DNA from 2 places in the Modestobacter sp. VKM Ac-2978 genome. Region 1 is predicted to be linked to the other one. Evidence: riboswitches for the same ligand, from Rfam matches in the RefSeq annotation. Region 1 holds a riboswitch; the other holds the start of a gene.
The links. A riboswitch is a leader RNA that binds a small molecule or an ion and turns the genes downstream of it on or off. The one in region 1 is predicted to bind cyclic di-AMP.
Positions count from the first base shown of each region.

Region 1 (5,828 bases):
GTGGTGCGCCCGCGACGGGGCGGCCTGCGCGGGTGCCCTCACCCCGAGCATCGCCTGGACCTCGTCCACCTGGTGGGCGAAGTCCTCGCCGCCGAGCCCTGCGGGTGAACGCCGGAGCGCTGCCGCGGTCACCGGGTCCGCGCCGGGCGCCCGTCCGAGGCCCAGGTCCACGCGTCCGGGGTGCAGCGCCTCCAACAGCGCGAACTGCTCAGCCACCACCAGCGGTGGGTGGTTGGACAGCATGACACCGCCGGAGCCGACCCGGATCCGCGCTGTCCGGGCGGCGAGGTGGGCGAGGAGCACCGAGGGGGAGGTGGAGGCCAGCCACGGGGTGGCGTGGTGCTCGGAGACCCAGAACCGCTTGTACCCCAGCTCGTCGGCGCGCTCGGCGAGCCGCGTGGTGTCAGCCAGGGCCTCGGCGCTGGTCTGTCCGGCGGACAGCTGCCCGAAGTCCAGGACGGACAGCGGAACCCTGTTCGTCGGTCCCGCAGACCCCAACTGCTGCACGTGTGGCTCCGATGGTCGGCGATCAGTCGGGGTGTTCCGCGACCACCGTCGACGCTAGGCACGGGCAGGGCAGCCGTCGTTGTCCCACGAGCTCAACAGCGTGCCCGTCTGACTCACCCGGCCCGGAACAGCACCGGTCGTCCGCCGCGGCGCACGTACAGTTGCTGCGTGGACCTGCTCGCCGACCTGTTGCGGGTCGCCGGCGTGACCGGCTCGATCGGCACCCGCATCGAGGCCAGCGGCGCCGCCGGCAGCTGGGGAGTGCGCCTGGACCGGTACCCCGGAGCGGCGGTGCACGCGGTCACCGAGGGATCCGCGTGGCTGACCACCTCCTCGCGCCCGCCACGGCGGCTGGAGTCCGGGGACGTCGTCCTGCTGCCTCCGGGGACCGTGCACGAGCTGACCAGCCGACCGTGGGCCTCCGCGGCATCGTGCGACCGTGCCGCCGCTGCTCGAGCCCGCGAGGTCGGGGACGTGGTCCGGCTGGGGATCGGGCCGGTGGACACCCGCATCGTCACGGTCCACTACCTCCAGGACCCCGGGGCACGAACTCGCGTGCTCACCGCGCTACCCGACGTCGTCCACGTGGGAGCGGGTGCGGGGGCCGGCCACCTTCAGGACACCGTGCGCATCCTGGGCCGTGAGCTCACCGAGCCCGGGATGGCCTCCTCGGTCCTGCTGGACAGGATGATCGACGTGCTGCTCGTGCAGTCGCTGCGGGCCTGGGCAGCAGCGCAGACGGCGACCCAGCCGGGGTCCTGGCTGGCTGGGCTGGGTGACCCGGTCGTGAGCGCCGCCCTGACGTTGATCCACCAGGCACCGGAGCGGGCCTGGACGGCGGAGAACCTGGCAACCGGCATCGCAGTGTCCCGAGCGACCCTGGCGCGGCGGTTCACCGCCGCCCTGGACATGAGCCCCACCGCCTACCTGCTGCGCTGGCGGATGGACCTGGCGGCCGCTCGCCTGCGCGATACCGACGAACCGCAGCAGTCCATCGCACGAGCCGTGGGTTATGCCTCCGTGCACGCGTTCAGCCGGGCCTTCAGCCGTGCCCACGACGAAGCCCCCGGGCGCTTCCGCGACCGGCACCGACGCACCGGGGTCGTCGCCGGCGATCTCGGTGACGCATGTTGAGTGCCACGCCACCGCCGTTCTAGCTGTACCCAGCCAGGACGTCGGTGACAGCTAGGGCATGTCTCTCACATGCGGTTCCAGGCGAGGACGGCATCGAAGACGATGGCCGACGACGTTCAGGAGCTCGGGCCACCGATTCGGTGATCTGGACTGCGCGCATGGCCGAGGCCATGGGTCCGTCCGGTCGGCCGGGGTCCAGGTCCACCCCGGCAGGTGCAACGCTCGACCACCGGATCAGTCAGGCAGCGGCAGGAGTGCGTGCAGGACGCGGCCGGCGCGGTCGGGATCGGGCTGTTCGCCGGTGATGAGGGTCAGGTAGACGTAGGACTCCATGATGCGGACGACGACGTAGCCGAGGTCGTCGAGCGGGATGTCGCTGCACATCTTGCCGGCGTCGAGGGCCTCGGCGAGGAGCGCACGGACCCGGCCCAGCAGCCGCGCCTGGAAGTCGGCGGCGCGGGTGGTGAGCAGGCGCAGCGCCAGTTCGCCCTCGTTCTCCATGAAGACCTGCATGCCGTGGTTGCGGCGTCCGCGTGATCGGCCGCCTGTGGCGCCTGCACATGTACTGGCCCCGGATGGTGCGGCCGGCCGCGATGGTTGGCTGCTGTTACTGGATTGTGACGTTCATCGGGGTTCGTTGTAGCGTCTCGGCCGGTCCGCCCGAGCCCCGATCTCGCCCAGAGGTCCTCGCGCAGACCCCGTCGAACTGCCACCGCTCGCGCGGTGGCAGACCGGGGACCCATCGTTCCCTGGGGTGAATCTCACGTGGCCAGTGCGCCGCAGCGAGTAGGGCTGTCTCCGGCCCGAACCCGTCAGCTAACTCGGTAGACGGTGAGGGAGAACGGAGCTCGCCGCGTTGGCGACGTCGCACGACACCGTCTTGCAGCACCCTGTCCACCCACGCCGCCGCGCCCGATGGCGCGCCGCGGTCACTGCGCCGACGCTGGCCGCCGGTGCTGCCCTGCTGCTGGTGCTCACCGGTCCGGCAGCCCACGCCGCACCTGAGCCCCCGCCGGCCCCGGCAGGCCAACCCGGACTCGCCGGGGCCGAGGCCGCGCTGGCCAGCGTCGAGGCGTCGGTGGTGGCGGCAGAGGAGACCCTGCGGCGGCTGACGGTGGAGGCTGAGGCGGTCGCCGATCGGAGCCTGGTCGCCCAGGCTGCGCTGCTCACAGCCCGGCAGGAGGCCGATGCCCGGGAGGCCGAGCTGACGGCTGCGCAGGCAGCAGTCGGGCAGGCCCGAGCCGACGTCGTCGCACTGGCCCGGCAGAGCTACATGGGCGCTGACGCCTACGGCAGTGCCTCGGCCTTCTTCGCCGCAGGCAGCCCCGAGGAAGTCCTCCAACGAGCCGCCACGCTGGAGCTGCTGGGTGATGACCGGGGCGAGCGACTGGACGAGCTCGAGGTCGTCCAGCGCCAGCAGCAGGCGGCCACCGAGGCGGCGAAGGCCGCCGTGGTTGCCCGCGATGCGGCCGCCGCATCCGCCGCGGAGGCTGAACGGGTCGCCAACGACGAGCTCGCCGCGGCGCAGCAGACCTACGACGCCGCCGTGGGGGACAGGGCCGCGTTGGAGCAGCAGTTGCAGGAGGCGCGGGAGCGGGTGGTCACGCTCGGCGGCGATGCTGCTGCGGGGTCGATGGAACAGCCGGCCGGCAGCGATGTCACTGCGGTACCGACGGAGCAACCGAGCAGTGGCGATGTCGATGCACTACTGGCGGAACGGCTGGACGGTGCGGCTTCCCGGGGAGGTGAGCGGTCGACTTCCGGCGCCGGGATCCCGACGTCGGGGCGGGTGACCTCCTGCTATGGCGCCCGCTGGGGGACCATGCACCACGGCGTGGACATCGCCGCCCCGATCGGCACACCGATCTATGCGCCCGAAGCCGGCGTGGTGCTCCAGGCCGGCCCCGCATCCGGCTTCGGGCTGGCCGTCTACCTGGAGCATGAGGACGGCTCGATCACCCTCTACGGGCACATCGACAGCTACTCGGTCGACGCGGGACAGCAGGTGTCCGCTGGGCAGCAGATCGCGCTGGTGGGCAACACGGGTCAGTCCACCGGCCCGCACCTGCACTTCGAAGTGCATCTGGGTGGGCTCTACCAGAACCGCAGCAACCCGGTTCCGTGGCTGGCCGCCCGCGGCCTGCCGTTGGGCGGAAGCTGCGGCTGACCTCGACAGGCCTCGAACCTCGTTCGGTGACCCCGCTGGGCGGTCAGCGCCGCCGAGCAGTCGCTGCAGGGGGCACTTCGCGCCGTGGTGCGGTCATGATCAGCGTGGGGGAGCGCCCGGGTGTCACTTCCCCTGGGGTCCGTCGGGGTCGGCTTCGGGGGATGACCCGCGCGGGAACCCTGGCGCGAGATGCGACCGAGCAGGGGGCGGACCGGCATCGGGGCCAGCGTTCCGACCAAGGGGCCGACAGCCCTCTCGGGCGCGCCAGCCAGGCCGTCGTACCGTCGTGTGGGGAGGTGGTCCCGGTGGCACGGCTCTGGGCGGCGCTGTTGCTGTTGGCCGCCGTCTTCGCCATGCACGGGGTGCAGTGCGTGGCCGCGGGCTCGGCCCAGCGGCACGGGTCCACATCGGTCGGTGCGGCTGCCGCGGTTGGTGTACCGGCAGCGTCCGTCCATCTGGGCCCCGTCGCAGGTGCGATGCCCGACCACGGGCACGGTGCCGCCACACCAGAGGCAGACGCCGACGGTGCCACCGGGTCCAGCGGCCTGCCGGCCCCGTGGCACGACGCCCACGTCCTGGCGGTGTGCCTCGCCGTCCTGCTCGCGGGGCTGATGGTTCTCAGGGCCGTAGTGCTCCGCCGAGGCGTGGCGATCCCGCCCGTCCGCGGCTCGCCCACACCTTCCCGCTGGCCCACCGGGTGGTCGAGGCAGCCTCGACCACCCACCCTCTCCGCTCTCTGTCTCCTGCGGATCTAGGCCGAGCAGCTGCACCCCGACAGCTCCCGCTGTCCCGGGGTCCTGCACGCATGCCCACATCCCTCAGACAGGAGACCCAGCATGACCCGCACCAGCATCCGACTCGTCCGCCTCACCGGTGGGCTGATGGCCGCCGTCGTCGTCCTCGCCGGCTGCTCGGACACCGAGCAGACCTCCGCCACCGGTGGCAACGCGGCCGACGACAGCTCCGCCGAGCAGGGCGCGGAGTTCAACGACACGGACGTCGCGTTCGCGCAGGGGATGATCCCGCACCACGAGGGCGCGCTCATGATGTCCGCGGTCGCCATCGACCGCGCCTCCGATCCCCGGGTCGTGGACCTGGCCGAGCGGATCCAAGCAGGTCAGGACCCGGAGATCGACCTCATGACGGCCTGGCTGGAGGAGTGGGGCCAGCCGCTCGAGGAGTCCGGTCCGATGGGCGGCATGGACCACGGGTCCGGGGACATGGGCGGCATGGGCATGGACGGCGGCATGGGCATGGAGGAGATGCCTGCGGCCGGCCGGGACTTCGACCGCATGTGGCTCGACGCCATGATCGAGCACCACGAGGGCGCAGTCGCGATGGCGCGGACCGAGGTCGAGGACGGCCGCAACGCCGAGGCCGTCGACCTGGCTCGCTCGATCAGCGAGGTCCAGGCGCAGGAGATCGAGGAGATGCGGCAGCTGCTCACCGAGCTGGGTGGCTGATCTGTACCGGGTGGGGCGCGGTGCCGTCCGGGCACCGCGCTCCACCTCTCCCGCCCGACGACCCAGGGCCGCGCCTCGCGCGCGGTGCACCAGCGGGCGGTCGACGCAGTCGGCTGCGTCAACCGCCCGTTCAGGGTCACCGGGTGATGGTGTGTTCGGTTTCGGTCTCCCCGACGACGGGGCCAGGGGCGCTCCCGCGGGGGCCACGGGCGAGGACGATGACGAACAGGACGGCCATGACGGCGGTGCCGGCCCACATGGCCTGCTGCCAGCCGTCGACGAAGGCCTCTTGTGCCGCCCGGACGAGTGCGCTGGCCTGGGGGCCGGCCACGTCGGCGGCCGCGAGGCCGTTGGCCAGGCCTTCGCGGGCTGCCGCGACAGCGTCTGCAGGAGCCCCGGCGGGGAGCTGCTGGTCGAGGGCGCTGCGGTAGCCGGTGGCCAGGACGGCACCGAGCAGTGCCACGCCGAGTGCGGTGCCGAGCTCGCGGGTGACGTCGTTGAGGGCGGAGGCCACACCCTGCCGTTCGCGAGGCAGTGCGCGGGTGATGGCCTCGGTG
Region 1 covers NZ_JAPVBP010000012.1:21,634-27,461, forward strand. Annotated here, with positions in the region: gene O2W53_RS22935 (LLM class flavin-dependent oxidoreductase) at 1-507, opposite strand, end outside; gene O2W53_RS22940 (AraC family transcriptional regulator) at 676-1,641, shown strand; gene O2W53_RS22945 (QsdR family transcriptional regulator) at 1,876-2,154, opposite strand; cyclic di-AMP (ydaO/yuaA leader) riboswitch at 2,331-2,486, shown strand; gene O2W53_RS22950 (peptidoglycan DD-metalloendopeptidase family protein) at 2,612-3,808, shown strand; gene O2W53_RS24015 (DUF6153 family protein) at 3,970-4,563, shown strand; gene O2W53_RS22955 (DUF305 domain-containing protein) at 4,645-5,271, shown strand; gene O2W53_RS22960 (MFS transporter) at 5,408-5,828, opposite strand, start outside.

Region 2 (5,828 bases), on a different contig from region 1:
GCCTGGCCGTGCAGCGGCTGATGGCCGACGGCTACGGCTTCGGCGGCGAGGGCGACTGGAAGACCTCCGCCCTGCTGCGGGTGCTCAAGGTCGCCGCCCAGGGGCTGCCCGGCGGCACGTCCTTCATGGAGGACTACACCTACGACCTCGCCTCGGAGACCCCGAAGATCCTCGGTGCCCACATGCTCGAGGTGTGCCCGACGATCGCCGGGGACAAGCCGCGGCTGGAGGTGCACCCGCTGGGCATCGGCGGCCGCGAGGACCCGGCCCGGCTGGTGTTCACCGCCGCCCCCGCCGACGGCATCACGGTCGGTTGGTGCGACCTGGGCGACCGGTTCCGCTGGGTGGCCAACGAGATCGACGTCGTCGAGCCGTCCGAGCCGCTGCCGAACCTCCCGGTCGCCCGGGCGGTCTGGGAGCCCCGGCCGGACTTCGAGACGGCGACCGAGGGCTGGCTGACCGCCGGCGGGCCGCACCACACGGTGCTGTCCACCCAGCTGGGGGCCGATGAGCTGACCGACCTGGCGGAGGTGTTCGACACCGAGCTGGTGCTCATCGACGCCGACACCACCCGGCGCAGCCTGGCCAAGGAGCTGCGCTGGAGCGCGGCCTACCACCGGCTCAACCAGCGCCTCTGAGGACGGACGACGCCCCGGCCGGTTGCCCGGCCGGGGCGTCGTCGTGCCGGTGGTCCGGTGGTCCGGTCGCCCGGACCACCAGTGCGGGTCGGTCAGCGCCTGACCGCGCCGACCGACCCGTCGCGCTGGTCGATCAGTACCAGTTGTTGGCCCGGAAGTGCGCCCACGCGCCACACGGGGTGCCGTAGCGGTCGCTGATGTAGCCCAGGCCCCAGGTGATCTGGGTCGCCGGGTTGGTGCGCCAGTCCGGGCCGGCCGAGGCCATCTTCGAACCGGGCAGCGCCTGCGGGATGCCGTAGGCGCTGGAGTTCGGGTTGTCGGCCGTGGTCTCCCAGTTGCTCTCCTTCTCCCACAGGGCGTCCAGGCAGTCGAACTCGCCGGGGCCCCAGCCGCGCTCGGCGACCATGGTCCGGGCGATGGACCGGGGGTCACCGCTGGCGGTCCGGTCGGCGCTGCGGCTGGCGGGCTGCTCGACCGGGCGGCTGGGTGCCGGGGCCGCAGGTGCGGCCGCCCCGCCGCCGAGGGTGAGGGTCTGGCCGACGCGGAGCACGTTCGGGTCGCCGCCGATGGTGCCGCGGTTGGCGGCGTAGAGGGCCTGCCAGGTGGTGCCGTGCTGGGCGGCGATCTTGCCGAGGGTGTCGCCGGAGCGCACCACGTAGGTGCCGGTCGCCGCCGCGGGTGCGGCTGCCGGTGCAGCCGCCGGGGCCGCCCCTCCGCCGATGGTCAGCACCTGGCCGACGCGCAGCACGTTCGGGTTGCTGCCGATGGTGTCGCGGTTGGCGGCGTGGATGTCCTGCCAGGTGGCGCCGTGGCTGGCGGCCAGCTCGTTGAGCGTGTCACCGGGGCTGACGGTGTGGCTGCCGGTGTGGGCCGCGGCCGGTGCGATGACCCCGAAGGACATCGCCGCGGCTGCCGCGACGACCATGGCGGGGCGTGCCGCCGAAGCGAAGGCGGAGCGCTCGGTGGAGCGGTCGCGCCGTGCCGTGAAGCGATTGAGCATGGGTGTGTGTGCCTCTCGCCGCCTGCGGAGTTAGCTGTCGGGTTCGGGCGAGAGCTGCCCGGCCGCGTGCTGCGGCTTCACCCCAAGGCCCGGAGGCCTGGTCCTGCGAGGTGGGTCCCCCGCGCCTGCCCGTGGTCTCGTGACGTCCGGGCGACGGTGGGCAGGTTCGGCGGTGCCGTCGTCCGGAGCCCGCCGTGCGGCGGACGGGGACAACGGTAGGCAGGCCGTCGGCCGCGGGAGCCGGTCGGCGACGAGCTTTCCCGGGCTCCCCGACGCGGTCAGCACGAGCTGTGACGGATCATGGACGCGGCGTGCGCCGGTGCCCCGAGGTCGTCTCCCGGCGCAACGGCTCAGCGGCCGGTGAGCACGACCGGCAGGTCCTGCAGCCCGCGGATGACGAACTCCGGGCGGCGCCGGGCCGGGCGGGCCAGCTCCAGCCGGGACGTCCGGCTCAGCAGTGCACCGAAGGAGGCCTGCAGCTCCACCCGGGCCAGCGGGGCACCGATGCAGAAGTGCACCCCGGCCCCGAAGGAGATGTGCGGGTTGTCCGCGCGTCCGACGTCGAGGGTGTCCGGGTCGACGAAGACGGCCGGGTCGCGGTTGGCGCTGCCCAGCAGGGCGGCGATCTTCTGTCCCCGAGCGACGGTGACCCCGCCGATCTCGACGTCCTCGGTGGCGGTGCGCTCGAACAGCTGCAGCGGTGAGTCGTAGCGCATCAGCTCCTCGATCGCCGTCGGCAGCAGGGCCGGGTCCGCGCGCAGCCGGGCGAGCTGGTCGGGGTGCTCCAGCAGCGCCAGCAGGCCGTTGCCGCTGACGTTGACCGTCGCCTCGTGGCCGGCGTTGAGCAGCAGGATGCAGGTGGTCACCAGCTCGTCCTCGGTGAGCCGGTCGCCCTCGGCGTCGCGCACCGTGACCAGGTGGGTGAGCAGGTCCTCGCCCGGTGCGGTCCGCCGCTCGGCGGCCAGCTCGCGCAGGTAGGCGACGAACTCGGCGGCGGCCCGCTCGGCGTCGGCCTCGATCTCCGACGTCCGGCCGTACTCGTACATCTTCACGATCGCGTTCGACCACGGGCGCAGCAGCGGCCGGTCGACCGCCGGCACCCCGAGCAGCTCGGCGATGACTGCGACCGGCAGCTCCTCGGCCATGCCGGACAGCACGTCGACGCCGGTCGCGCCGGCGGAGCGCTCGACGAGGGAGTCGACGAGCGAGTCGGCCAGGTCCTGGACCCACGGTCGCAGCCGCTCGACGTGGCCGCGGGCGAACGCCGCGCTGATCAGCCGCCGCAGCCGGGTGTGCGTGGGCGGCTCCATCTCCAGGATGGCGTTGCGGTGGATCAGGTTGAAGCTCTCGAACCGCTCGGTGGGGGTCCGGTCCGACCAGATCCGGCCCAGCCGCCGATCCCGGAGGACGGCGTTGGCCTCGGCGTGGCCGAAGGCCAGCCACAGGCCTTGCCGCTCGTCCCACTGCACCGGCGCTGCGGCGCGGGCCACGGCGAACGCGGGATAGGGATCGGCGACCAGCGCGGGGTCGGTCAGGTCGAACGGGACGGGAGCCGGTGTCACCGGCAGAGCCTACGGGCGGCAGCCGGACGGGACGCCGTCCCCCGGTCGCCGACGGCGCCTCCTACGCTCGCAGGCATGGCCCGCTCCACGACCCGCCGCCGCCCCGCCGCCCCTGCCGCGACCGACGGTGAGACCAACCCGAAGGCGCCCTGCCCCTGTGGCTCCGGTCGCCGCTACAAGCACTGCCACGGCTCCGGCTACGGCCAGCCGGTGCTCCGCCCGTTCGAGGGCCTGCCCGGCGAGGTCGACTGGGTGGCGCTGCGCGAGCTCGTGCCGGCCGCCACCGCCAAGCTGACCACCACGGAGGGCCGGTCGGTCACGCTGGCCAGCGTGCTCCCCGGCGGCACCCCTGCCCTGGTGCGGGCCAACGGCGAGATCCTGCTCGGCGTCCAGCTGCAGACCTCCTCCGACGACGTCAGCCGCGACCTCGGCACCGCGCTCGCCGCCGCGCTCGAGGCGCCGGCCGGCGCCCCCGTCGACCCGGGCCCCATCGGTGCCGCCGGCTCGGCCGGGCCGCGGCTGCAGGAGCTGCTGGACCTCTCGGCTCCGTTCGAGGTCACCGTGCACGACGACTTCGAGTTCTGGCTGGAGGGCGCCGACGTCGACGCGACCGCCCGCGCGAGCCTGCAGCAGGCCAACGAGATGGTGATGCCCACGGTGCGGCTGGACGGGCTGGAGGCCGCCTACTGGTGCCGGCCCACCACCGAGCGCGGCCACGTGCGCTGGGTGCGCCCCGAGCCGGAGGAGGCGCTGCTGGACGCCCTGGCCCGGCTCGGCGCGGCCGAGCAGCTGAGCCTGGGGGAGGGCACCCGCTACGCCGGCGCCTTCCGCGCCCTCGGGCTCGTCGTCCCGGTGTGGGACGTGCCCGGCGCCGTGCCCGGTGCCGAGTGGGCCGGCCCCTCGGCCGAGCTGCACTCCCGGCTGGACGCTGCGCTGGCGGTCACCGAGCCGCTGGACGCGGACGAGCGACGGGCCCGCGCGGGGCTGCTGTCCCGGCAGGTCACGCTCCGCTGAGCGAGGACCCTCTGCCCAGACCGCGCGTCGGCCCCGTCCGGAGGCTCGCGCCGAGCCTGCGAGGCGGGAGAGGGACGGAGTCCTTCAACTACCGTGGGGGCCGCACAGCAGAGCTGAGAGAGGACGAACGTGGGCCACGAGCACGGCGGCATGGGTGCGATGCACGTCCCGGAGCTGCCGCCGACCCTCGGTCGGGTGCTGGGGCTGGACCTGGCCGCCGCGTCGCCGGTGGCCTGGCTCGCCGTGCTGATGGCCGCCGGCTACCTGGTCGGGCTGTGGCGGCTGCACCGCCGGGGCGTCCGCTGGGCGCCGTCCCGGACGGTCGCGTGGCTGCTCGGCTGCGCCACCCTGTTCCACGTCACCGCCAGTGGCCTGCAGAGCTACGGGATGGCGCTGTTCAGCCTGCACATGGTGCAGCACATGGTGCTGAGCATGATCACGCCGCTGCTGTTGCTGCTCGGCGCACCGGTCACCCTGATGCTGCGCGCACTCCCCGCGGCCCAGGGGCCCGCCGGGATGCCGCGGCGGGCGCTGCTCGGGGCCCTGCACAGCCGGCTGGGCCAGCTGGTCTCCTCCCCGCTGTTCACCATCCCGCTGTTCATCGCCAGCCTCTACGGCGTCTACTTCACCCCGCTGTTCGACGAGCTCATGTCGACGGTGCCCGGGCACACGTTCATGCTGCTGCACTTCTTGGTCACCGGGCTGCTGTTCTTCGGCCCGATCATGGCCATCGACCCGTGGCCCCGGCGGTCCGGGCACGGCGCGCGGATGCTGGAACTGCTGCTGCCCGCCCCGTTCCACGCCTTCTTCGGCGTGATCGTGATGATGAGCAACACCCTGCTGCTGACCAGCTACACCACCCCACCGGAGTCCTGGGGCATCGACCCGCTGTACGACCAGGGGGCGGCCGGCGGCATCGCCTGGTCGTTCGGGGAGTTCCCCACCGTGCTGGTGCTGGCGGTGGTGTTCTTCCAGTGGACCCGCTCGGAGGACCGGGCCAACCGGTCTGCCGACCGGGCGCGCGACCGGGCGATCGCCCGCGGCGAGAGCGGCGAGGACCCCGAGCTGACCGCCTACAACGAGCGACTCCGCCGCCTGGCGGCCCAGCACCCCTGACCGTGGGCTGACCGGACGCGCGCGGTCGGGTCCCCGTCGGCCGGGTCGGCGCGCCCTACCCTCCCCGCGTGCCGTTCACCCTCGTCCACCCAGCGGTGGTGCTGCCGCTGCTGCGGACTCCCCTGGTGCCCTCCGCGTTGGTGGCCGGCGCGATGGCCCCGGACCTGCCCTACTACGTGTCGCTGCAGTGGATCGGCGGTGACTACAACCTCACGCTGACGCACGAGTGGTCGTCCGTGCTCTGGCTGGACCCGATCATCGGGTCGGTGCTGCTGGCCACGTTCCAGCTCCTGCTCAAGGGCCCGCTGCTCGCGCTGTTGCCGCCGTCGGCCGCTGGGCGCGCGGCGCCCGCGGCCCTGGGCTTCCGCTGGCGCAGCTCGGCGGCGCTGGCTCTCATCGCCGTCTCGCTGGTCGTCGGCGCGGCGACCCATCTGGCGTGGGACGAGCTGACCCGCTCCCCGGGCCCCCCGTGGGCGGTGCGGCTGGAGGTCGCCTTCA
Region 2 covers NZ_JAPVBP010000001.1:71,277-77,104, forward strand. Annotated here, with positions in the region: gene araA (L-arabinose isomerase) at 1-638, shown strand, start outside; gene O2W53_RS00350 (LysM peptidoglycan-binding domain-containing protein) at 772-1,638, opposite strand; cyclic di-AMP (ydaO/yuaA leader) riboswitch at 1,663-1,761, opposite strand; gene O2W53_RS00355 (cytochrome P450) at 1,989-3,200, opposite strand; gene O2W53_RS00360 (DUF5926 family protein) at 3,276-4,214, shown strand; gene O2W53_RS00365 (cytochrome c oxidase assembly protein) at 4,344-5,330, shown strand; gene O2W53_RS00370 (DUF4184 family protein) at 5,399-5,828, shown strand, end outside.
Region 2: it holds a riboswitch for cyclic di-AMP, as region 1 does, so the genes downstream of both, O2W53_RS00350 (LysM peptidoglycan-binding domain-containing protein) here and O2W53_RS22950 (peptidoglycan DD-metalloendopeptidase family protein) in region 1, are expected to answer to the same signal.